Regions from separate parts of the Effusibacillus sp. SKA8 genome, predicted to be linked through region 2. Evidence: riboswitches for the same ligand, from Rfam matches in the RefSeq annotation. Region 2 holds a riboswitch; each other region holds the start of a gene.
The links. A riboswitch is a leader RNA that binds a small molecule or an ion and turns the genes downstream of it on or off. The one in region 2 is predicted to bind cyclic di-AMP.

Region 1: linked by a shared signal. The riboswitch ahead of AC4ED1_RS02685 (Na-translocating system protein MpsC family protein) and the one ahead of AC4ED1_RS07560 (3D domain-containing protein) in region 2 are both predicted to bind cyclic di-AMP.
Region 3: linked by a shared signal. The riboswitch ahead of AC4ED1_RS00115 (C40 family peptidase) and the one ahead of AC4ED1_RS07560 (3D domain-containing protein) in region 2 are both predicted to bind cyclic di-AMP.

Annotation. Positions count from the first base shown of each region.
Region 1 is NZ_JBZCSF010000002.1:85,196-92,612, reverse strand. It holds gene pruA (L-glutamate gamma-semialdehyde dehydrogenase) at 1-1,491, shown strand, start outside; cyclic di-AMP (ydaO/yuaA leader) riboswitch at 1,767-1,913, shown strand; gene AC4ED1_RS02685 (Na-translocating system protein MpsC family protein) at 2,060-2,455, shown strand; gene kdpF (K(+)-transporting ATPase subunit F) at 2,725-2,808, shown strand; gene kdpA (potassium-transporting ATPase subunit KdpA) at 2,857-4,539, shown strand; gene kdpB (potassium-transporting ATPase subunit KdpB) at 4,565-6,607, shown strand; gene kdpC (potassium-transporting ATPase subunit KdpC) at 6,634-7,200, shown strand; gene kdpDN (KdpD-like non-kinase potassium sensor) at 7,273-7,417, shown strand, end outside.
Region 2 is NZ_JBZCSF010000007.1:40,544-47,960, forward strand. It holds gene bcp (thioredoxin-dependent thiol peroxidase) at 9-476, opposite strand; gene AC4ED1_RS07550 (hypothetical protein) at 670-2,643, opposite strand; gene AC4ED1_RS07555 (glycosyltransferase family 4 protein) at 2,640-3,770, opposite strand; gene AC4ED1_RS07560 (3D domain-containing protein) at 3,840-4,511, opposite strand; cyclic di-AMP (ydaO/yuaA leader) riboswitch at 4,516-4,666, opposite strand; gene AC4ED1_RS07565 (aminotransferase class I/II-fold pyridoxal phosphate-dependent enzyme) at 4,768-6,234, opposite strand; gene AC4ED1_RS07570 (C40 family peptidase) at 6,377-7,042, opposite strand; gene ytvI (sporulation integral membrane protein YtvI) at 7,252-7,417, opposite strand, start outside.
Region 3 is NZ_JBZCSF010000001.1:8,609-16,025, reverse strand. It holds gene AC4ED1_RS00120 (S8 family peptidase) at 1-78, shown strand, start outside; gene AC4ED1_RS00115 (C40 family peptidase) at 141-842, opposite strand; cyclic di-AMP (ydaO/yuaA leader) riboswitch at 843-974, opposite strand; gene AC4ED1_RS00110 (ArsJ-associated glyceraldehyde-3-phosphate dehydrogenase) at 1,164-2,195, opposite strand; gene AC4ED1_RS00105 (class I SAM-dependent methyltransferase) at 2,475-3,551, opposite strand; gene clpP (ATP-dependent Clp endopeptidase proteolytic subunit ClpP) at 3,573-4,154, opposite strand; gene AC4ED1_RS00095 (hypothetical protein) at 4,237-4,413, opposite strand; gene AC4ED1_RS00090 (cysteine hydrolase family protein) at 4,502-4,975, opposite strand; gene AC4ED1_RS00085 (hypothetical protein) at 5,102-5,548, opposite strand; gene AC4ED1_RS00080 (hypothetical protein) at 5,606-5,728, opposite strand; gene AC4ED1_RS00075 (YlbF family regulator) at 5,926-6,309, shown strand; gene AC4ED1_RS00070 (DUF1292 domain-containing protein) at 6,418-6,708, shown strand; gene AC4ED1_RS00065 (BaiN/RdsA family NAD(P)/FAD-dependent oxidoreductase) at 6,767-7,417, opposite strand, start outside.

The DNA of each region.
Region 1 (7,417 bases), on a different contig from region 2:
AAGGAAGCGATGCAGCAAGCTCTTGCCAAAGTCAAGGCGGAACTTGGCAGGGAATACCCGCTGGTAATCGGCGGCGAGAAGATTTTTACGGACAAAAAAGCAAAATCCATCAACCCCGGCAATGTGGATGAAATCGTCGGCTATCAGTCGCAGGCGGACAAGAACCTGGCCGAAAAGGCGATCCAGGCCGCGCTTGAAAAATTCAAGACCTGGCAATATGTGGATCCGCAGGAACGCGCCGGCTACCTGTTCAAAGCAGCTGCCGTCATGCGCCGTCGCAAGTTTGAGTTTGCCGCCTGGATGGTTTACGAAGTGGGCAAAAACTGGACGGAAGCGGACGCGGACGTCGCGGAAGCGATCGACTTCATGGAATTCTACGGCCGCGAAATGATTCGCCTTGGCGGCCCGCAGCCGTTGACCCCGCTTCCCGGCGAAGACAATCGTCTTTCCTACATTCCGCTGGGAGTGGGAGTGATCATTCCGCCCTGGAACTTCCCTCTGGCAATTATGGTCGGCATGACCACTGCCGCGATTGTGTCCGGCAATACCGTGGTGTTGAAACCCGCTTCCACTTCCCCGATTATTGCGGCGAAGTTTGTGGAACTGATGGAAGAAATCGGCCTCCCGGCGGGGGTCATCAATTTCATCCCCGGTTCCGGATCGGAAATCGGCGACTACATTGTGGAGCATCCGAAGACCCGCTTCGTTTCCTTCACCGGGTCTCGCGACGTCGGGCTGCATATTAACGAACGCATTGCCAAAACCGCGCAAAGCCAGATCTGGATCAAGCGGCTGGTTGCGGAAATGGGGGGCAAGGATGCGGTCGTGGTCGACGCTTCGGCCGATCTGGAAGAAGCGGCAACCGGAATCGTCCAGTCCGCCTTCGGATTCCAGGGCCAGAAATGTTCCGCCGGATCCCGCGCCATCATTCACAAAGATGTGTACGACATCGTGCTGCAGAAAGTGATCGAGAAAACAAAGGCACTGGAGATCGGCCTGCCGGAAGAAAACTATCCGATCGGCCCGGTTGTCGACCAAAACGCGTATAACAAGATCCTCGAATACATCGAAATCGGGAAAAGCGAAGGGCGCCTGGTGGCAGGCGGCGGCAAAGCGGAAGGCAACGGCTATTACATTCAGCCGACCATCTTCGCCGACGTGAAGGAAGACGCACGGATCATGCAGGAAGAAATTTTCGGGCCGGTGTTGGCGTTTTACAAAGCGGACAGCTTTGAAAAAGCGATTGAGGTGTTCAACAACACCGAATACGGTTTGACGGGCTCCCTTTACACCAACAACCGTGAACACCTTGAATACGCGCGCCGTCACATGCACTGCGGGAATCTCTATTTCAACCGCAAGTGTACGGGAGCGCTTGTAGGGGTACATCCGTTCGGCGGATTCAACATGTCCGGCACCGACTCGAAAGCGGGCGGCCGCGACTACCTGCTCCTGTTCACGCAGGCGAAAGTCGTGTCGGAGCGGCTTTAAAGAAGAATGTTTGCCCTGAACAAAGGGTTGGTGAACCGCTTGGTGCGGAGGCGCATAATCAGGCGGTGCGAGGGGGCGGAGGTTAGTCGCCCCCGCTTACTCGTTTTGGTCGGGTGTTTGGGAGAAGACAGGCGAAATACGGTGAAAAAAATAGTGATGATGAGAAAATCGAACAAAAATAGCGCATTTGTAAAATTTTTTCAATAAAACCTCTACTCTTTCCGGTGAAACGGCCGGTGCAAACTTACCCAATCCGGAGTATGATCATGCTAACAATTGAATGACGGCCTAATCTTGGTGTTACCCAAGAGCGGAGGAACCAATCAACTGGGGTTAATCCTGGGTTTCCAGGAGGGATGAGGAAAACTGCTTCTCTGCCATCCTACCCGTCAGCTAACTTCGTCGGCCAAAGCAGAGAAGGTCCGAGAGACCTGTCCACTGCGAATGTGATTGGTCTTTTTTGTTTGCGGTCATATCAGTCGGAGTTCGCCGCATGTCCGCGCAAAAACCACTCGACAAGCGGCTTTAAAGGGGTTATGAGAAATTGACGATCAATCAAAAGGGCAAGATGGAAATGGCCATCAGTGAATCCTATATCAAGTTGCAAAGGGAAATTCTGGGTCGCGGCCCGCAGGAAACCAAAACGTATATCATACGTGACATGGTGATTGTCCGAATGAAGGGGGTTTTGACGCAGGAGGAAAAACACCTAGTGATAACGGAAAAAGGCAAACAACTGGTCAAGACGATGCGCCACGTTTTGCGTGAACAATACAGCGGAAAGACAGAAGAGATTATCTCGCAGATAACGGGATGCCAGGTCATCTCCAGCCATAGTGATATCAGCACGAAACTGGGGGAACAGGTCGAGCTGTTCATATTGGATAAAGATTTGGAAAAAATGTTAAAGGAACGGACGGAACACGAAAGGGATACAGGAAGACTGAATACGGGGAACTCCTGAAAGAGTGCCAGGTATTACGTAAGCCTGTGGGTCTTGTATGGTTCCTTCCATCATGGAGTTGCAATCCGGGTGGATGGGATCGTATGGGATGCCGCAGGTTTTTCCGTTGTTTGGGCTGTCTTGGCAAAAAGGCACGCCCGCGTTTGCATAGGGACCGGCAAAGGAGGGCTTCAGTATGGATGACTTGGTGATGGGCTTATTGACAATGGGGATCTTTGTGCTGTTCTGGAAATTTGCCGATTTTGGCGGGAAAGCGTAGGGGAGGGGGGATGCACATGGTGGTACTCGGCGTAATCGCCGCCGGTTTGATTTTCTATCTTGCCTACGTGCTCATCCAACCGGAAAAATTCTAGTCTGTGATTCCGGTTGGGTATCCTTGCGATGGAAAGGGGAAAGGGTCCATGAATTTTTGGGGATGGCTCCAGGTGGCCGTCACACTGATGATCATGTTGGTACTGGTAAAACCGATAGGCACCTACCTGGTGAAAGTGTTCCATTACGAAAAAACTGCGCTTGACCGGGTGTTTGGGCCGCTGGAACGGGGCATCTACCGGTTGGCCGGGATTCGGGAAAACGAGGGGATGAACTGGAAGCAATACGCCCGGGCGATGCTGCTGTCCAATCTGATCATGATGCTGTTGATGTACGCGGTGTTCCGTTTGCAAAACTATTTGCCGCTCAACCCGGACGGGATTGGCAACATGCCGCCGGATCTCGCTTTCAACACCGCCAGTTCCTTTATCACCAACACCGATTGGCAGGCATACGGCGGCGAAAACGCCATGTCCTACCTAGGACAGATGATCGGGATCACCTTCCCGATGTTTACTTCAGCGGCCACCGGGATGGCGGTGGCGGTTGCTTTCATCCGCGGTCTGGTAGGTCGGAGCGGCAATCTGGGCAACTTTTATGTCGATCTGGTACGGTCGATCACCCGGGTGCTGCTGCCCGCATCTTTGCTGGTCGCATTGTTTCTGGTGTTTCAGGGGATACCGCAGACATTGCAGGGTGCGGTGAACGCCATCACCGTCGAAGGGGGGGTCCAAACCATCACGCGCGGGCCGGTGGCTTCCCTGGAATCGATTAAACACTTGGGGACAAATGGCGGAGGATATTTTGGCACCAACGCCGCTCATCCGTTTGAAAACCCGACGCCGCTGACCAACCTGGTCCATATGGGGTGCATGATGGTATTGCCCACTTCCCTCATCTATGCCTTCGGGCTGATGATCAGGAACCGGAAACAGGGATGGATCCTCTTTTCCGTCATGGGGATCATCTTCCTCACCATGTTCGGCATTGTCTACACGGTCGAAAGCAGGGGGATTCCGGCGCTGGAGGCCCTGGGGATCCACGGCAACATGGAGGGAAAAGAGGTGCGGTTCGGGTTTGCCGGATCGGCTCTGTTCACCACCGTCACGACGGCGGCCACCACTGGTTCTGTCAACAACATGCACGATTCGCTGACGCCGCTGGGCGGATTTGTTCCGCTGGCGCTAATGATGCTGAACAACGTGTTTGGCGGTGACGGGGCGGGATTTCTCAACGCGCTACTCTTCGTGATCCTGAGCGTCTTCATCACCGGTCTGATGGTAGGGCGTACCCCCGAGTTTCTGGGGAGAAAAATTGAAGCTAAGGAAGTGAAGCTGGCTGCCATCGCTATTCTGACCCATCCGGTGATTATCCTGGTTCCGACGGCGTTGGCCTTGCTACGTCCTGATTCGGTGGCTTCAATTGCCAATCCGGGCTTTCATGGACTGTCTGAAGTGCTGTACGCATTCACATCCGGTGCGGCCAACAACGGTTCTGCCTTTGCTGGACTGAATGCGAACACGAACTTTTATAATCTGGCGATCGGCATCGTGATGCTGTTGGGCCGCTACGTGTCCATGGTTGCCATGCTGGCGATTGCCGGATCGCTGGCCGTCAAACGGGTGGCACCCTTGTCGACCGCCACATTGCGTACCGATACGTCATTGTTTGCTCTGATTTTGTTGACCATCATCCTGGTGGTAGGCGCTTTGACGTTTTTTCCGGCCATTGCGCTGGGGCCGATTGCCGAACATCTGGGCGCGCTGCGCTGAGGACAACAGGAAGGAGAGGCTGGGTATGGACAGCGGAAAAACGAAATGGTTAACAAACGGAATGGTCAAACAGGCTATCGTGGATGCTTTTAAAAAACTGGATCCGCGCTTGATGCTCAAAAATCCGGTTTTGTTTGTGGTGGAGGTCGGCACATTGATTACGTTGGTGCTGTCCATAGCGCCCAACGCGTTTGGCGCCTCCACAGCCGGCCGAGGATACAACTTTGCCGTGTTCGTGATTTTGTTGTTCACTTTGTTGTTTGCCAATTTTGCTGAAGCGGTTGCGGAGGGACGCGGCAAGGCGCAGGCCGACACGTTGCGCAGGACCAAAACGGACACGGTCGCCAGGTTGGTGCAAAAAGACGGTTCGTTTCGGGAAGTGCCCTCCACCCAGTTGAAAAAAGGGGACATTGTGCGGGTGGAAGCGGGGGAGATCATTCCAACGGACGGTGAGATCATCGAAGGGGTGGCATCCATTGACGAATCGGCCATCACGGGGGAGTCCGCCCCGGTGATCAAGGAAGCAGGCGGCGATTTTTCTTCCGTGACCGGCGGTACCCGGGTGGTGTCCGACTACATTGTGGTAAAAGTGACCACGAACCCAGGGGAATCGTTCCTTGACCGGATGATCTCACTGGTGGAGGGGGCCCAACGGCAAAAGACGCCGAATGAAATTGCGCTGACCATTTTGCTTGCGGTGCTGACGCTTATCTTTCTGTTTGTGATCATAACCATTGTGCCGATCGCCCATTATCTCCATGTACAGCTGGATGTCGCCACCCTGATCGCACTCCTTGTTTGCCTTATTCCCACAACCATCGGGGGACTTCTGTCTGCGATCGGGATTGCGGGGATGGATCGCGTCACACAATTCAACGTTTTGGCGATGTCGGGAAAAGCGGTGGAAGCAGCGGGGGACATCGACACTATCATCCTCGACAAGACGGGTACGATCACGTTTGGCAACCGGATGGCGGCGGAATTCGTTCCAGTGGACGGTATTTCCCAAGAGGAGATCACCTTTGCCGCCCTGCAGGCTTCCGTTCGGGATGAAACGCCGGAGGGCAGGTCGGTAGTGGAGCTGGCCAATAAACAGGGTATGAACTGGCCGGCAGAGGCGTATGCGGATGCCGAGGTGATCGAGTTCACTGCCGATACCCGGATGTCGGGACTGAACCTGAAGGATGGCACCGAAATCCGCAAGGGAGCTGTGGATGCCATCCAAAATTATGCAAAGACGAAAGGCGGTCAAATCCCGGGTGATCTGGAAGAAAAAGCGAACCGGATTGCGAAAGCGGGGGGCACCCCCTTGGCTGTTGCCGTAAACGGTAGGATTTACGGGATCATCTACCTCAAGGATACGGTGAAACCGGGCTTACGGGAACGCTTCGCCGAATTGCGGGCGATGGGCATCAAGACGATCATGTGTACGGGAGACAATCCACTGACGGCGGCAACGATCGCCCAAGAAGCGGGTGTGGACGAATATGTGGCGGAAGCAAAACCGGAAGACAAAATCGCCATCATCAAACGGGAGCAGGCGGAAGGAAGGCTTGTCGCCATGACCGGTGACGGCACCAATGATGCGCCTGCCCTGGCTCAGGCCGATGTGGGGCTTGCCATGAATTCCGGGACGATGGCGGCAAAGGAAGCGGCAAATATGATTGATTTAGATTCGGATCCGACCAAGCTGTTGTCCGTCATTTCGATTGGCAAGCAGCTTTTGATTACGCGGGGGGCGCTTACCACGTTTTCCATCGCAAATGACATTGCCAAATATTTTGCCATCATTCCGGCGATGTTTATGGCCGCCATTCCGCAACTGGAGGCGCTCAACATCATGCGGCTGTCCTCGCCGCAGTCTGCCATCCTGTCGGCTTTGATCTTTAACGCGGTGATCATTCCGCTCCTCATTCCGATTGCCGTAAAAGGCGTCAAATACCGGGTAATGTCTGCCAACCGACTGCTGGCACGCAACGTTCTGATCTACGGTGTCGGCGGAGTCATCGCGCCGTTCGTGGGCATCAAACTCATCGACATGATCCTGGCCGGGCTCCATCTGGTCTAACATTTAATTTGCGAAGGAGGACAATCATGACATCGTGGCAAACCGCTTTGCGAACCTCTCTGCTGCTGATGATCATTTGCGGATTGCTGTATCCGCTTGTGACCACCGGGATTGCCCAAGTGCTGTTTCCGAAGCAGGCGAACGGGAGCTTGATTGAACAGAACGGAACCATAATTGGATCGGAGTTGATCGCTCAAAATTTTACGTCCCCTGGGTTTTTTCATCCCCGTCTATCCGCTGCGAAGTATGATCCGAGAGCATCCGCTGCAACGAACGCCGCGGTGGCGTCAGAAGAGTATCTGAAAGACCTGCGGGAGAAAGTGGAACAGTTAAAGAATGAAAATCCGGGTCTGACCGACCGGGAAATTCCCGCCGATCTGGTCACGACGTCTGGTTCCGGATTCGATCCGGACCTCTCCCCGGCTGCGGCCAAAGCACAGGTGCCACGAATCGCCAGGGAGACGGGGATCTCCGAAGCGGAGTTGAACGCTCTGATCGACGCCCATACCAAAAGGCGCCAAATCGGCGTTTTTGGCGAACCTCGGGTGAATGTCTTAGAATTGAACCTAGAACTGTTGAAACGAAGACGATAAATATGGGGTAATACGACCGACAGCCGCTCTCGGTGACCGGGAGCGGTCTTGGGGGGTATGGGAGGTTCTAGCATGGTGGTGTCCAATCAGGAAAAAAGGAAAAAACCTGAAGAAATATTGGAAATGATTAAAAAAGAAAACCGGGGATATTTCAAACTCTTTCTAGGAGCGGCTCCTGGGGTCGGGAAGACCTACGCCATGCTCCGGGAAGGGAATG
Region 2 (7,417 bases):
TTTTACCGTTATAAACTCTTGACGAATTCCAGCACTTCCCCGACGTGGCCCTTGACTTTGACTTTCGGGTAGATTTTGCGAATGACGCCTTCCTTGTCAATCACAAAAGTGCTGCGTTCGATTCCCATACATTTTTTGCCGTACATGCTTTTCTCCACCCACACACCGTAAGTTTCCGCTAATTTATGTTCCTCGTCCGACAGAAGAACGAAGGGGAGTTCGTATTTGGCGATAAATTTTTCATGCGATTGCAACGAATCCGGACTCGCTCCCAAAATCACCGTGTTCGCATCTTCAAAACCTTGAAGATGAGCCTTGAAGTCCAAGGCCTCGTTCGTTCAGCCGGGGGTATTATCTTTGGGATAAAAATAAAGAACGACATTCTTCCCCCGGTAATCCGCCACGGACACCAGCTTTCCGTTTGACGCCGGAACCGCGACATCGGGGGCGGCTTGTCCCGCTTCAACCTTTGCCATTTTGCATTCCCTCCCGCACATCGTTTGACTCAAACCACATATTTGATACAAGTATAACTCATTTTTTGAACCGAATAACTAAATTATACCAAAAACAATTTAACACGAGTCCCCTTTTATGACCGGCCAGTGGCTGGTAATCGACGGCGGCATGACCGTCAAGATGATTTACGCCGGGTAGTCGTTCCTTGTGTTAGGATGTTCGTTCTTCCGCCACCTCATCCCGGATTTGCGCTTCCAAGACACCCCATTCGCCTACAACCCATCCGCCAGCTGGCGCGTCGGCAAGCATCCCGATTGCCGCATACAGCATCAAGCCCGCAGCGGCCAGTACCCCCGAGTCGTTCAGAAGGAATGCGGCTGCTCCTGCGACGAGAAAAGCTTTGACAGCGGTGGATGAGCCTCCGGTACCCGATCCGGGCAGGGGGCGGGCAAAAATTCCGTGCCGGAACAGTTCGGGGCGGATGAAAGCCAGGATCAGCACAAACAAAACCGCCAGCAGCAACCCTCCCCAAGGGGAAACTGCCAGCAGCCGCAGATTGAGAGCCGCTTTCCGCCCGATCATCCGCACGATTTCCGCCACCTCTCCCTGCAGAAAAAGAGTCGCCGCCCGACCGATATGCGTTTGTTCGGCTGCAGGCGCCGACGCATGCAGCGCTGTCATTCCGATTAACACCGCCAGGCCGCCGCCGAGCACCCAAGCCCATTTTTTGCGAAACAGCGGCTTGTCCGTCGCCCCGATCCATACATACGTATATGCAATGGCTGCTGCAAGGGCGCCGCCCGCATCGCTGCCGAATTCCGGAGCGGCCAACAGACAGGTGACCAGCGCAAACGTCACGCCGCCAAGGAGTTTGACCAATTGCCGGCGGTGCCAAAAACGATTTTGCAAAATGAAATAGACAGTCAGGGAAACCCCGATCAGGATCCCCGCGTATTCGTTTCCAATCCCGTAATAGCGGGCACCCCCCAGCAAATCGTAGCCCAAAACCGAATCTTTCATCCAACGGCCCTGCCGCAAAATGTCAAACACTGTCAGGCAGAAAGTCACAATCGATACCGCCAGCAAACGCGCGCGAACCGTTTTTAAAAACGCGAGTCCCGTCCAGGCGGCAACCGTCAGCAGCAGCAGGTTTGCGATCATGTCGCCGGGATTTGATTCGCCCAGGGCGGGAACTGTCAAATAGACGGCCGGGAGCGGCGTTAAGCCGATCAGCAGATGGGCAAGCCAAGGTTTTTCACCCACGCCCCGCCACTTTAACGCCGCTGCCGCCAGCAGCAGCGTAATCGCCCCCCCGACAAACCCCTTGACCAGATAGGGCCTGTATTTGTTTACCAGTGCGGCGTTTTCGATTTGGTTCATCAAATAAATGATTGACGGTTCGGCAGAAAGGACGGTGCCGATTCCATGACCGATTCCGCCTTTTAGATAAGGGGGCAGTCCAAGATGGGACAATACGGTCGGCGCGACATCGTACACGGTAACCAGCCCGGCTTGCCTTGTCGAATTGGAAGCCAGCAGCGAGTTGGATTCCACTCCGCCGCCGTCCATCAGCAATACGCCTACCGCCCGGTGGCCCAGTCCGATGTCGGCAAAAGAGACGGGATTTGCAACGATTAAAAGATGCGACCTGTCCGTATCGTTCAGCAGCTTGCCGATGAAACGGTCCGCTTTCGCCAGCGCGTTGACGTACTGGTCTTTGAACGTTGCAAGGTCCATGTTTTTTCGGCTGGCGGCAAGCCGTTCCAGCTCTCCGATTTCAAGTGTCAAAAAATTGGCCCGTTCCCGCAAAGCCAGGTATTCCCGGTATAACTCCTCATAATTTGCTTCACGCCCAATGGCGGCAACACGCCCGCCGGACGCGACGATGGCGGACACGAGCGCATCCGGGTCCGCGTTGTCCCGGCCGCCGGTCATCACGGCCCGGTAACCGGCGACATCGTCGCCCCGAAACGGCAAAGCCATGTTTGCCGCTCCGCCGGATTCCATCATCCGGTGCAGATTGGGAGTCACCCGCGGGGATATCGCTTCCCAGGTCAGCCCCGGAAGCATTACCAGTATGGCCTGATTTTCTCCGTCCCGCAAAGCGCCTGCGGAACCGGCTTGCAGGAAGACGCTCAACAGGACCGCCAAACAACCTGCAACACGCTTCCACCCCCGTTTCATTCGGCAGCCCTCCCGCCGCTCAAAACCTCATCGTAAACGCGGAGCGTGTCTTGGATCATCCGCTGCAGCGAAAAATGCTCCCTTGCCCGCCGCTTGCCTCCATCCGCCAAAGCCCGCCTGCGTTCGTCGCTATGCAGCAGTTCGGTCATGCTTCGAAACAATTCGGGAGGGCTGCCGGCTGGCACCAGCACACCGGCGTCCGGACCTCCAATCACTTCGGATACCCCTCCCGCGTCGGTGGCGATCACGGGAACCCCTTCCCGTATCGCTTCCAGCACGGCCAGCCCGAATCCTTCCCTGCGGGAACTCTGCACATACACATCGAATCCAGACAGCAATTGGGCGGCTTCCCCAATCGCCCCCAGCCAGCGGATGCGGCCGTTTAAACCAAAACTCAAATCTTGCAGTTCCCGTCTTTGCGGACCGTCCCCGATAATCGCCAAATACGCGTCATAACCGCAATCGACCAGCATCCGAAAAGCCAGGATCAGATCCCGTACCCCTTTTTCCGGGATCAAACGGGCAATGCTGCCAAACACGAAGGCGTTTGGTGGCACATTCATCCAATCTCTCGCCTGGGCACGGGACAAACGCTTCCTGGCTGGCGGCAAGCCGTTGTGCACGGTTACAACCTTGTCCGGGCGGACGCCGAGCTGCCTCCGCAATCTCTCCGCCAAAGCGGCTGAGACGGCGATATAACGATCCGTTTCCGCAGCCAGTTTTTTTTCCGCGTGCAAAAAAGCCGCCTGCAGGATACGGCTGTCCGGCTCGACAAAATTGTGAAATGTGCAGATTAAACGGGGGGGGCGTTTGCAAAGCCGCGCGGCCAGCCTGCCAATCCACGCGGATTTTGCACCGTGCATGTGCAAAATATCGACCGGCTGCCGCTCCAGCAGACTCCGTAACGCGATGACGCTTCGCAGGTCTGACCAAGGCTTGAGGCCGTCTTCCACCCGCAGCCCGGTTTTCCCGACCCACGAAGGTAATTGCCTGGACAGCGCCGACTCCGGCGGACACACCACGGTGGCCTGGATCTTCCTGATCGGAAGCCCCCCTGCCAGTTCCCGCACGTGTTCCCGCATGCCGCCGTCTGCCGGACGCACCAGATGCATGACACGGATCGGCATCTCCTTCACCTCTCGGATTTTCTTCCCTATTAGGGTGTCCCGATCGGTGGAAAATGTTTCAAGCGGATTTTATTTGCCGAGGATTCGGACTTGCACGTTCTGGATTCCGAAATTGCGAAGGCTTTGCTCGTCCGCGTTGATATAAATGTCGATCCGGTTTCCGTGAACCGCCCCGCCGATGTCTTCAGCAACAGCCATGAAGCCATTGGCCGGGAGATTCGGATGATTGTATCCCGAGATCCACAAGCGGGTTCCCAGCGGGATCAGATTCGGGTCCACGGCGACAACCCCCTGCCGCACCGGCGTTCCCAGATACGTCTTGCCGCCAAACTTCCGGTTGATATTGGAGGGACCGTACGCGGTAGCCGTCATGTTGAGAACTTTGGCCCTTGATTTGGCAGCGGGCGGGGATGGTGCCGGTTTGCTTTCAGAATACGGTTTCGCCTGCCGCGGGAGTTGACCGGCACCTGCACCGGACAAGCCGCTGCGGCTCGCCAAGGCCGGGAAAACTTCCCCGGACTTCTCATTCTGAGCGGACGGCGGAGCCTCGGCAGCTTGCGGATCGTTTTTGTCGCTGTCCCGATCCTGCCGCTGCGACTGCATTTCCTCCGCCGGCGCCAAAGCCTGCTGGGCGATACCGGGCGAATCGCGCCAAACGGCTTTTCCCGTCCATCCTCCCGCAACCGGGACAATTAACAAAATAAAGACACCCCACAATGCTTTTCGCCGATTGAACCGCATATGATCACTCTCCTTCCGGGCCTCCGAAGTTAGCTGACGGGTTCGGGCGAAGGAGCCCGTGCGAACGCTGAACGCATCCGCGATTCACCCCAAAAACAACGGTTCCTCCGTACGCAACCGGCTTGGCGCCGGCGGCGATTCGGCCATCTCGGTTCCCGTGTTATTTTACTGAAGGGTCAGAGAAGATGCACTAGTAAACCGCTGGAAACCGCAAAAAACGCCGCCCAGGTCCAACCCCGGGCGGCGGCTCCCGTTTTCAGGTTCGCTTCACGACTTTTACGCACTTGATTTCCGGATCGTCCGGCCCCTGAACCGGAAGACCCGCTTCCATATGCTCGCGAATGTAGTTGATGTTCTCCCGCGTCACGATTTCCCCGGGCAGCAAAATCGGAATGCCCGGCGGATAGACCATCACAAGTTCGGCGAATGTCCGGCCGACCGCTTCGTCAAAGGGCACCACTTCCGTTTCGGAATAGAAGGCCTGGCGGGGCGACATCGCCAGTTTGGGCATTTCGGGGAGGTGTACCTGAATCACCTGTTTTCCCGTTTGATACGCGTGGCGCTGGGCGATTTTTCGCAGGGCGTCAAGCAAAGCGCCGACGGTTTCTTGCGTATCGCCCAACGTTACAATGCACAGGATATTATACAAATCCGACAGTTCGACTTCGATGTTGAATTCTTCGCGCAGCACCCGCTCCACATCGTAGCCGGTGATCCCCAGCTCCCGCACGGAGATCGTCAATTTCAGCGGATCCATATCGTAAACGGAAGAATTGTGCAGAATCTCCCTGCCAAAGCAATACAATCCTTCGATTTTGTTGATCTCTTCCCTCGCGTATTCGGCGATCCGAATCGCCCTGTCCAACAATTCACGCCCGTGCATCGCCAGATGTTTGCGGGCGACGTCGAGGGAAGCCAGCAGCAAATAGGATGTCGACGTCGTCGTCAGCATCGAGAGGATCGACTGCACATGATCCGGGTTGACCAGACCTTCCCGCACGTTCAAAACCGAACTTTGCGTCATCGAACCGCCCAGTTTGTGGACCGAGGTGGCCGCCATATCGGCGCCGGCCTGCATGGCCGACAAGGGCAATTTTTCGTGGAAATGGATGTGCACCCCATGGGCTTCATCGACGATGACGGGAATTCCCCGGTCGTGAACCAGTTCGACAATCGACTTCAGATCGCAAGCGATGCCGAAGTAAGTGGGGTTGATCAGCATAACGCCTTTCGCGTCCGGATGTGCGTCAAGCGTCCTGCGCACCGTTTCCAGCGAGACCCCGTGCGCGATCCCGAGATTCGGATCCAGTTCCGGATGCATAAAAACGGGTTCGGCCCCGGACAAGATAATCGCCGCCGAAACGGATTTGTGGATATTCCGCGGCACAAGCAGTTTGTCGCCGGGACCCGCCACCGACATGATCATGGTGATGATGGCTCCCGACGTGCCCTGTACGGAGAAAAATGTATGGTCGGCACCGAACGCCTCTGCCGCAAGTTCCTGCGCCTCGCGAATGATCCCCTTCGGCGTGTGCAGGTCATCAAGCGGCGCGATGTTGATCAAATCGATCGCAAGCGCGTTTGGTCCGATAAAATCGCGAAATTCTTTGGCCATCCCGCTGCCCTTTTTGTGTCCCGGAATATGAAACTGAAGCGGGTCCCGCTTTGCGTGTTCCACAAGGGCGGTAAAAAGCGGGGTCCGTTCTTGTTCCCGTCTGTTCATTTCGCCTCCCGACTCCTCTGCTTTTATGCAAACATACAGCAAGTAGTATAGCAAATGCTCGTCAAACGTGGAAGGAAAAACGCAAAAAAACGCAAACCGTTTTTGTGCGGTTCGCGCGGGATTTCTGTAAAAGCCGCTTTTGTCAAAAATAGCTCCTTGCCCCCACATATCTCTCAGCCCAATATGTATTGGACATGGTAGAGATGATGACTCCTTGCGATGAACTGGCGTGAATGAACTGTCCGTCTCCCAAATAGATTCCGAGGTGGGAGGGCCCGGGCTTGTACGTGGAAAAAAAGACCAGATCCCCCGCTTCCAACTCGCTTTTCGCAACCGGAACCCCCGCGTTGAATTGGTCGGCAGACACCCGCGGCAGCGTCAAGCCGTTTTTCGCAAACACGTAACTGGAAAAACCGGAGCAGTCAAATCCCGCCGGAGATTGGCCTCCCCAAAGGTATGGCGCCCCGAGATACCGCTTGGCAGTAGCCACAATACCGGCTTGCAGCATCCGCTTCTTGAGGACTTCGAACGTCCTCCGTCCCACAATGCCGTCGGCTGCCAAGCCGTTGGCCCGCTGGAAGCGAATGACCGCATCCTTTGTCAACGGACCGAAATAACCGGTTGCAGTGCCGGAAAAATATCCCAATTGGCCGAGCTCCAGCTGAAGAGTCCTGACATCTTCGCCTGACATCCCGGATTTTAGCAGAGTGTCGCCAAAAGCGGCCTTTGCTTGTCCCACATAGGAAAACGACAAGCAAATCGCACCGGCAAACAGCAGTCTCCGCCAAAAATTCTTGCTTCTGCTCATCTAGGTGTCTCCTCCCTGGATTCCCTGATTGTGCAAACTCTTCCTATTTCCTATTGTAGTAGGGAGAAGACTGGAAAAACAGCAGTAAATCCTGGTAACTTCCAAGCGACACATGGCCTATTCCCCGAACGCTTCCCAAACTTCCGGCCGCGAGTTGTTCCACAATTCACTGCAGCAAAGCCTCCTTTTTTTAGATTTCGGCCCTGTTTTTAAAAATCGATTTTAAACTTCAGGAACCCCGCTTCTCGCAGCGCCTCAAACACGATCACTGCGGCCGGCCCCAGAATCAGCCCGAAAAAACCGATCAGCTGGAACCCGAGATACATGCTGACCAATGCGGCCAGGGCGCTGATGCCGAGGCTGGAGCCCAAAATC
Region 3 (7,417 bases), on a different contig from region 2:
TTCCCCGGCGGGCAACGGTCCAGACAAGCAAATCACCGGCCTTGGTGGTGGCCGTTTAGGTGGCTGTTCGGATTCTAAAAAAGTCAAAACAAACAGCCCCGTATCGCGCGTAAGTGGTACGGGGACAAACAAAAAGCACTTTACAAACGCTTCGCGCCGATGTAGCGGGGACCCCAGTACGAGCTGCTCAAGCTGTCGATTTTGACCCCGTGGGAACTGGTTGACGAAATGAATTGGTTGTCGCCGATGTAGATTCCCACATGGGATGCCCCGTTGTCATAGGTGGCGAAAAAAACCAGATCGCCCGGCTGCAAATCGGACACGGCAGCGCCTTGTTGATACATTTCATGGGAAGTGCGCGGCAATTCAACGCCTTGCTGTTCCATTACATACCGCACAAAACCGGAACAGTCAAAACCGGAAGGGCTGCTTCCTCCCCAGGCGTAGGGCACGCCGACAAGTTTTTTGGCGATCTCGACGACGTCCGATGTCTTGGCGTTCGCGTCTTTCGAATTCTTGAGTTCTTCCGCTTTCTTCGCCGCTGCTTCCGCAATCACGGGAGCGGTGGTCACACCGACCTTGCCGGTTTCCTCGATGTTGTGGTCTCTTTGGAATGCTTTCACAGCCCCTTCAGTCACTTCACCGTAATAACCGGTGTTTGAAGGATATGTGAAATATCCCAAAATCCGCAAGTCTTGCTGCAAAGCGGCGACTGCAGCCCCTTGCGAGCCTTTTTCCAAAACCGCGTCACCGTACTTTGCAGCGGCTTCCGCGACGGACACGCTGACAGATGCGAGAAAAACGGCTCCCGCAAACACAAAGGCCTTAACAAACTTATGCACTTCCATTCCTCCTACTGCCTCCGAGGTTAGTTGCCGGGTTTGGGTAGAGGCACCCTACACAAAAACTGTGATTCACCCCAAAAGATCAGGTCCCCCGTACTGACAAGGCGTCAGATTCGGCATTTATGATTCTATCACACTACTAGAAAATACCATGAAATATGTCGAATTTCAATAGGCTTTTGCCATCCTTTGGCTTTTGCCATCCTTTTGCACCCGTTTCTGAAACCAGGACTCCCGCAGGCGCTAGTCCACCCCCTGCCCCCAAAAAAGGACAGCGCCGCAGCCCTGTCCCCTTGTCCCGCTTTGTTCCAAGCGGATCTATTTCGTCATCACAGCTTCCTTTTCATACAGTTTGCTCCCGACAAGCCGGGCAAGATCGACAACGCGGCAGGAATAGCCCCATTCGTTGTCATACCAGGCCAGCACTTTTACCGTGCGGTCGCCGACCACCATCGTCGACAGACCGTCCACGATCGAGGAGGCCGAGTTGCCCACGAAGTCGACGGATACCAAAGGCTCTTCCGTGTACTCCAAAATCCCTTTGAGCGGGCCTTCCGCCGCCTTTTTCAGAGCGGCATTCACTTCTTCGGCGGTAACTTCCTTTTTCAATGTGGCGACCAAATCGACAACCGATACGTTGGGAGTAGGCACCCGCAGGGCGAGTCCGTTCAGTTTGCCCTTCAATTCCGGCAACACCAACGCCACCGCCTTGGCCGCCCCCGTGGAAGTCGGGATGATCGATGTCGCGCAAGCGCGTGCCCTGCGCAAATCCTTGTGCGGATTGTCGAGATTCTTCTGGTCGTTGGTATAAGAATGAACGGTCGTCATCAGGCCTTGTTCAATGCCGAACTCCTCGTGCAGCACTTTCACAACCGGAGCCAGACAGTTGGTTGTGCAAGACGCATTGGAAATTATAAAATGTTTGTCCGGGTCGTAAATTTCTTCGTTGACCCCCATTACGATCGTAACGTCTTCATCTTTGCCGGGCGCCGTGATAATCACTTTCTTTGCGCCGTTTTTCAAATGGATGCCGGCAGTTTCCCGCGAACGGAATTTTCCGGTCGATTCGATCAGCACATCGACACCGTACTCGCCCCACTTCAGGTTGTTTGGATCCCGGTCCGACAAAATGTGCACTTTCCGGCCGTTGACGACCAGTGCGTTTGCTTCCGCTTGAATCGTGACGTCCCACCGGCCGTGAACCGAATCATATTTGAGGAGATGGGCCAGAGAGGCGGGATCGGTGGTCGCGTTTACCGCCACGATCTCAAAATCGGGATCGAGCATCGCCGCCCGGAAAACCATCCGGCCAATTCTTCCGAATCCGTTAATACCCAGTTTAATCGCCATATGTCGACAAAACCTCCCAGCACTCGAAAAAGATACAATCCTATTTTACACCTACCAAAGATATTACACCATACTATTTCCTGATTTCTAGTAAAAAGTATGACACATTTTCCGGTTTGGTGTCAAAATTCAACACCTGCCTGTAACAGCAAAAAACAGCGGGTCGAATCCCGCCGTTTCCTACCGCTGTGTTGTCATATACCAAATCCCCAGGGCCAGAAACAAGAATCCGCCAATGATCAAACCGGTCGCCAATTTTTTGAGCATGAGACAGCCACCTCATGGAGCGATTTTGCGTTGCACGAGAACTTTAAAGCGTTCTCCCATGCCGCCGGGCATGATCAGATGCTTGATCGCCAAATTGCGCTTGTACCCCTCGTCATGAAACGGATCCTTTCCCGTTTCGGGTGCCAAGCTTTCAAAGATCCCCGCCCGAATCAAATAGTTGGACTGGGTTCCGTAAAAAGCGGTCTGCAACCCCAGACTCTCCCCGTATTTCATGAGTGCGGTAAAATTCACGTCAGCCGTCAGGTCTTGTTCGCCCGGATCCTGCAACACGTCCTGACAGATTCGGTGCCGGCGGTATGCCCGCAGCGTTCCGTGCATTCTTCCTTCGCACAAAATTTCCGCTTCGTCCCCATAGTCGACGGTGATGATAAATCCGGTTTGCAAATAACCCACTGCCTCGCGAAGCCAATCCAAGGCGCTCAGATTGACTTCGATCCGCTGTCCCGCCTGTAACGGCGGCACGTATTCCCGCAAATACCCAAAAATCCGCGGATCGGATACGGGTCCCATCTTCTCCGCCAATCGTCCGTCCGTTTCCGTCACGTACACCTCCCGCGTTCCTTTCTCGCCTTGTACGATCAGATGAACCGGGAAGGCGTCAATCAGCTCATTCGAAATGATGACCCCGGAAAAAGGACCCAGTTCGCCAAGAGAAGGCAGCCACTTGACCTTGTGCCCCTCCAGCGTCTGCCGCTGAACCTGCCGCAAACGGTCCGACTTCTCAACGATCCGGTAATCGATTGCAAAACCCAGATCCGGCGCCATAAACCGGATGCCGTTCAGAATCTCCTTCGCGAGCGTTCCTTCGCCCGCTCCAAATTCGACAACCACAAACGGGGAAGGGCTTCCAAGCTGACGCCATTTTTGCAACAAATCGCGGGCAAGGGTCTCCCCAAACACGGGATGGACTCCGGGCGCAGTGTAGAAATCGCCCGACGTTCCAAAAGGGGTCCGCTCCCTCTCATAATATCCGAGCCCGGGATAATACAGGGCCAATTCCATAAAATCCCGAAACGAAACAGCCTCCTCACGGATGCGGTGGCGTAGGATTGTTTCCAGTTTGCACATTTTCACACTTTGCCATGCAAATCAGATTTTTTCGATGACCTTGTCGATCAGCCCGTATTCTTTTGCTTCTTCCGCCGTCATGAAATAATCGCGGTCGGTGTCCCGTTCGACTTTTTCCAGCGGTTGCCCGGTTCGTTCCGAAATAATTTTGTTGAGGCGATCCCGCATGCGCAAAATCCGGTCGGCGGCAATCTTGATGTCCGCTGCCTGACCGCGTGCTCCGCCCAGCGGTTGGTGGATCATCACCTCCGAGTTCGGCAGGGCAAACCGTTTGCCTTTGGCGCCCGCCGTCAACAGGAATGCCCCCATCGAAGCCGCCATTCCGACGCAAATCGTCGAGACGTCCGGTTTGATGAATTGCATGGTGTCGTAAATCGCCATGCCGGCCGTAATGGAACCGCCCGGACTGTTGATATAAAGATTGATGTCCTTTTCCGAATCTTCCGCGGCAAGAAAAAGCAATTGCGCGATCACGGAATTCGCGACCATATCGTCAATCTCGCTGCCGAGAAACACAATCCGATCCTTCAACAGGCGCGAATAAATATCGTAAGAACGCTCACCCCGGCTTGTTTGCTCGACTACAATCGGCACCAGATTCATTTAATGTAACCTCCTTCTCTGTTACAAGCAAAGCCACCTTGCGGTGGCTCATTTTACTCCCATTCGTTTCGTCGGCTTTTCCTCAATGCGCCCTTTCGGCCCGAAACCGAACCCCGTATTTTCCTTTGCGCGTTCGATACAATTCCACTTCCCGCGGCGGATGGCTGCCGTAAATTCGCTTGTCGCCCTCCACCCACATCACGGCGCAGTAGGCTTCGAATTTGCTGTCATACAGACCTGCCCAATATACCCAAGACATGCGCGACCCCCCAAGCGCCAAAATCGTATCTCTATTTTGGCCCTGGCAGAAGCGGATCACACCCGTCAAATCGTACTTTCCCTGGGAGTTACACCCAAACGCGGTCGCCGCCGACGCGAAGGACGTTTTCTTCCCCGAGAACGTGCTTGGCAATCGTGGTCGCTTCCCAGTTGCGTGCATGGTAAGACGCCAACAACGGTTCCAAAATCTGGACTTTGTATCCATTGTCAAGCAGGCTGTACATCGTGGCAAGAACCCCCATCTCCGAATCCATGCCGCCCAAATGTACCAGTTCGATTCGATGTTCTTGCAAAAGGCGTTTCACTTCGTCGTTTAACGCGCTGTAAGTTCTCTTTTCCACGCGCTTTGCTTTCGGATGGGACAACAGCAATGTATCCTTGCCTTCATTGTCTTCATGCTTCCAGGTGGTAAGAATGACCAGATCGTACTCGTTCGCGTTCTGGTCCAAATATTGCTGGCAAAGACGGACAATATAATCCAGATTGCCCAGATTGCCCAAGAAGTCTTTTTGCACATCAGTCAGGATCAATGCCTTTTTCATTGATTTGTCGCACCTTTCCGTACACAAATTTGCTACCTTATGGTAACACAAGAAATCAACTTGTTTCAACTGTCCGAAATCCCACTGTCCAAGATTGAATTATGTAAGATGGAGCAACTGGAGCCGCTAATGGATCCGCAAAAAACTGCCGTATCGATCCTCGATTTCCTCCACAATGGCTGCGTGCTCCGCTTCGTTCTCGACGACTTCAAGCCCGAAACCTTCATCTTCTTCAATCACGCGAAAGAAAACCAGTTCGGAACGGTCGTTTGCCTCCCGCTCGTAGTACACCGCGTAGCCTTGACCGTTTTTGGTGAAATAAGCGCCGAGCGTATATTTCTTTTCCCGGGACTCTTCCTGAACGGTGATGAAAAAAATCCTCGAAATCAAATCCATCACCTGTTCGGTATACAGTTGCCCCGGGTAATCCAACTGCAGCGATTCCCCAAGTTGCCCGGAAATCCGGTAGAGCTCCTTTTTGTCATCCCGCTCCCAACTGACCACCAACAAATGGGCTTCTTCGAAGAAAAAAGCGTAGTGGTCCGCTTTGGGAAACGTAAATACAGGTTTCATCCGTTCCACCTCGCGATGACAATTAGAAAAAGAGCAGGGGAATGCCCTGCGGTTCAATTAGATCTCGTCCCACTGCTCATGCTGCTTTTTGATTGCCGCGTTGAACTTCTCCGTCGTGATATTCGAACACATGAACAGCAACAAGAAACTGCCCGCCACAAACGCCAAGAGACCCCACATGCTCGCCGCCTCCTTCCATTCTTTCTATTCCCATATAGAATAAAAATAATTCAATATTGAGTCAAGTGAACATTCTTTGTCATTCTTTGTCAAAGCCAAAAAGTCCGTGACTTCGCACGGGCTTTTCTTTATACTGGAAGGCGGGTATGCCCCGCTTTACACTTTGTCAGGACGCCGATTTTCAAGGAGGAATCTGTATGACGGACTCGAACGAACTCTGGGGGAAAGCTTACGAGTTGGGCTGTTTGATAGCCGGCTCCCCGGAAGTGGAAGAGTACAAAAAAACGAAAGAGGCAATGGAGTCTCACCCGGAAATCACTCCGTTGTTAAACAAGCTGCGCGACATGCAAAGCGAATATGAAAAACTGCAATCCCACAGCCCGGGCCCGCATCTGAAAGGGCTTGAAGACTCCATCTCCGAGACCCTCGCTCGGCTGGACGAATTTCCGGAAGTGGCCGCGTTCAAACAATCCTGCGCCAAAGTCGATGAATTGCTGAAATCCGTCAGCACCTATCTGGCGGATTGCATCTCCGGCAAGGTCAACGGGTTGTCCGTTTCAAAACCGTCTGCCGGCGGCTGAAAATAGTTTTTTCCGGAACGGTGCGTTCCTTAGTCGATTTGACGGGGGAAGTTTTACCGTGTTATGATGAATCACGGGTTTCGATTCCAAAAGAGATGAGGGTTGTCAATGGCCGGTCACGATCACGTGCATGGTCCCGGTTGCGACCATGATCACGAACACGGTGTTATCATTCTCACTGACGATGAAGGAAACGATCACGAGTTTGTGATCGTCGACGTTATGGAACTGGAAGGGAACAATTACGCCATCCTGGTTCCCCACGACCAGGAAGAGGGCGAAGCGGTTATCCTCCGAGTGGAATCCGATGAAAACGGCGAAGAATATCTGATCGACATCGAAGATGACGCCGAGTGGGACCGGGTGGTGAAAGCTTACGAAAACCTGGCGGCGGAATAATTGCGCAAAAAAAGTCACGTTCGAATGAATGTGGCTTTTTTTGCTTGAACGTGGCTTTTTATGTGAGGCTGAGCGCCCGTTCCGCGGCGCTTTTTCCCGCCGCATAGCCCGTGCAAAATGCCGCCGTGATGTTGTACCCTCCCGTATAGCCGTGGACATCCAGAATTTCGCCGCAGAAAAACAAACCCGGCATCAACTTCGATTGCATGGTTTTCGAATCGATCTCTTTCAAATTCACGCCGCCGCCCGTGACAAAAGCCTCTTCCAGCGGCAGGGTTCCGTTTGCGTGAAGCGGAAACCGTTTCAACAGTTCCGCGATTTTTTCCCATTTGGCCTTTGGCAGATTGGCAAACGTGATATCGTCCTGCAGTTCCGCTTTTTGCAGCAGCAGCGGGATCATCCGCTCCGGAACGTATCCCTTCAACACGTTTTTGACCGTTTTTCTCGGTTGGCTGCGGGCCATCCCATACGTTTCGGCAAAGACGGCCGCCTGCGATTGATCCGGAAACAGATCGATCGTCAGCAGCACATCCCGACCCGGTGATCGCTTGAGCGCCTTGACGACAAACTGGCTGCAGCGCAAGGCTACCGGCCCCGAAATGCCAAAATGGGTGAAAATCATATCCCCTTCATGTTCGATCAGCTTCTTGCCCTTTTCATTGTACACCGCCAAATGAATGTTGCGCAGGGACAACCCTTGCAGGAACCG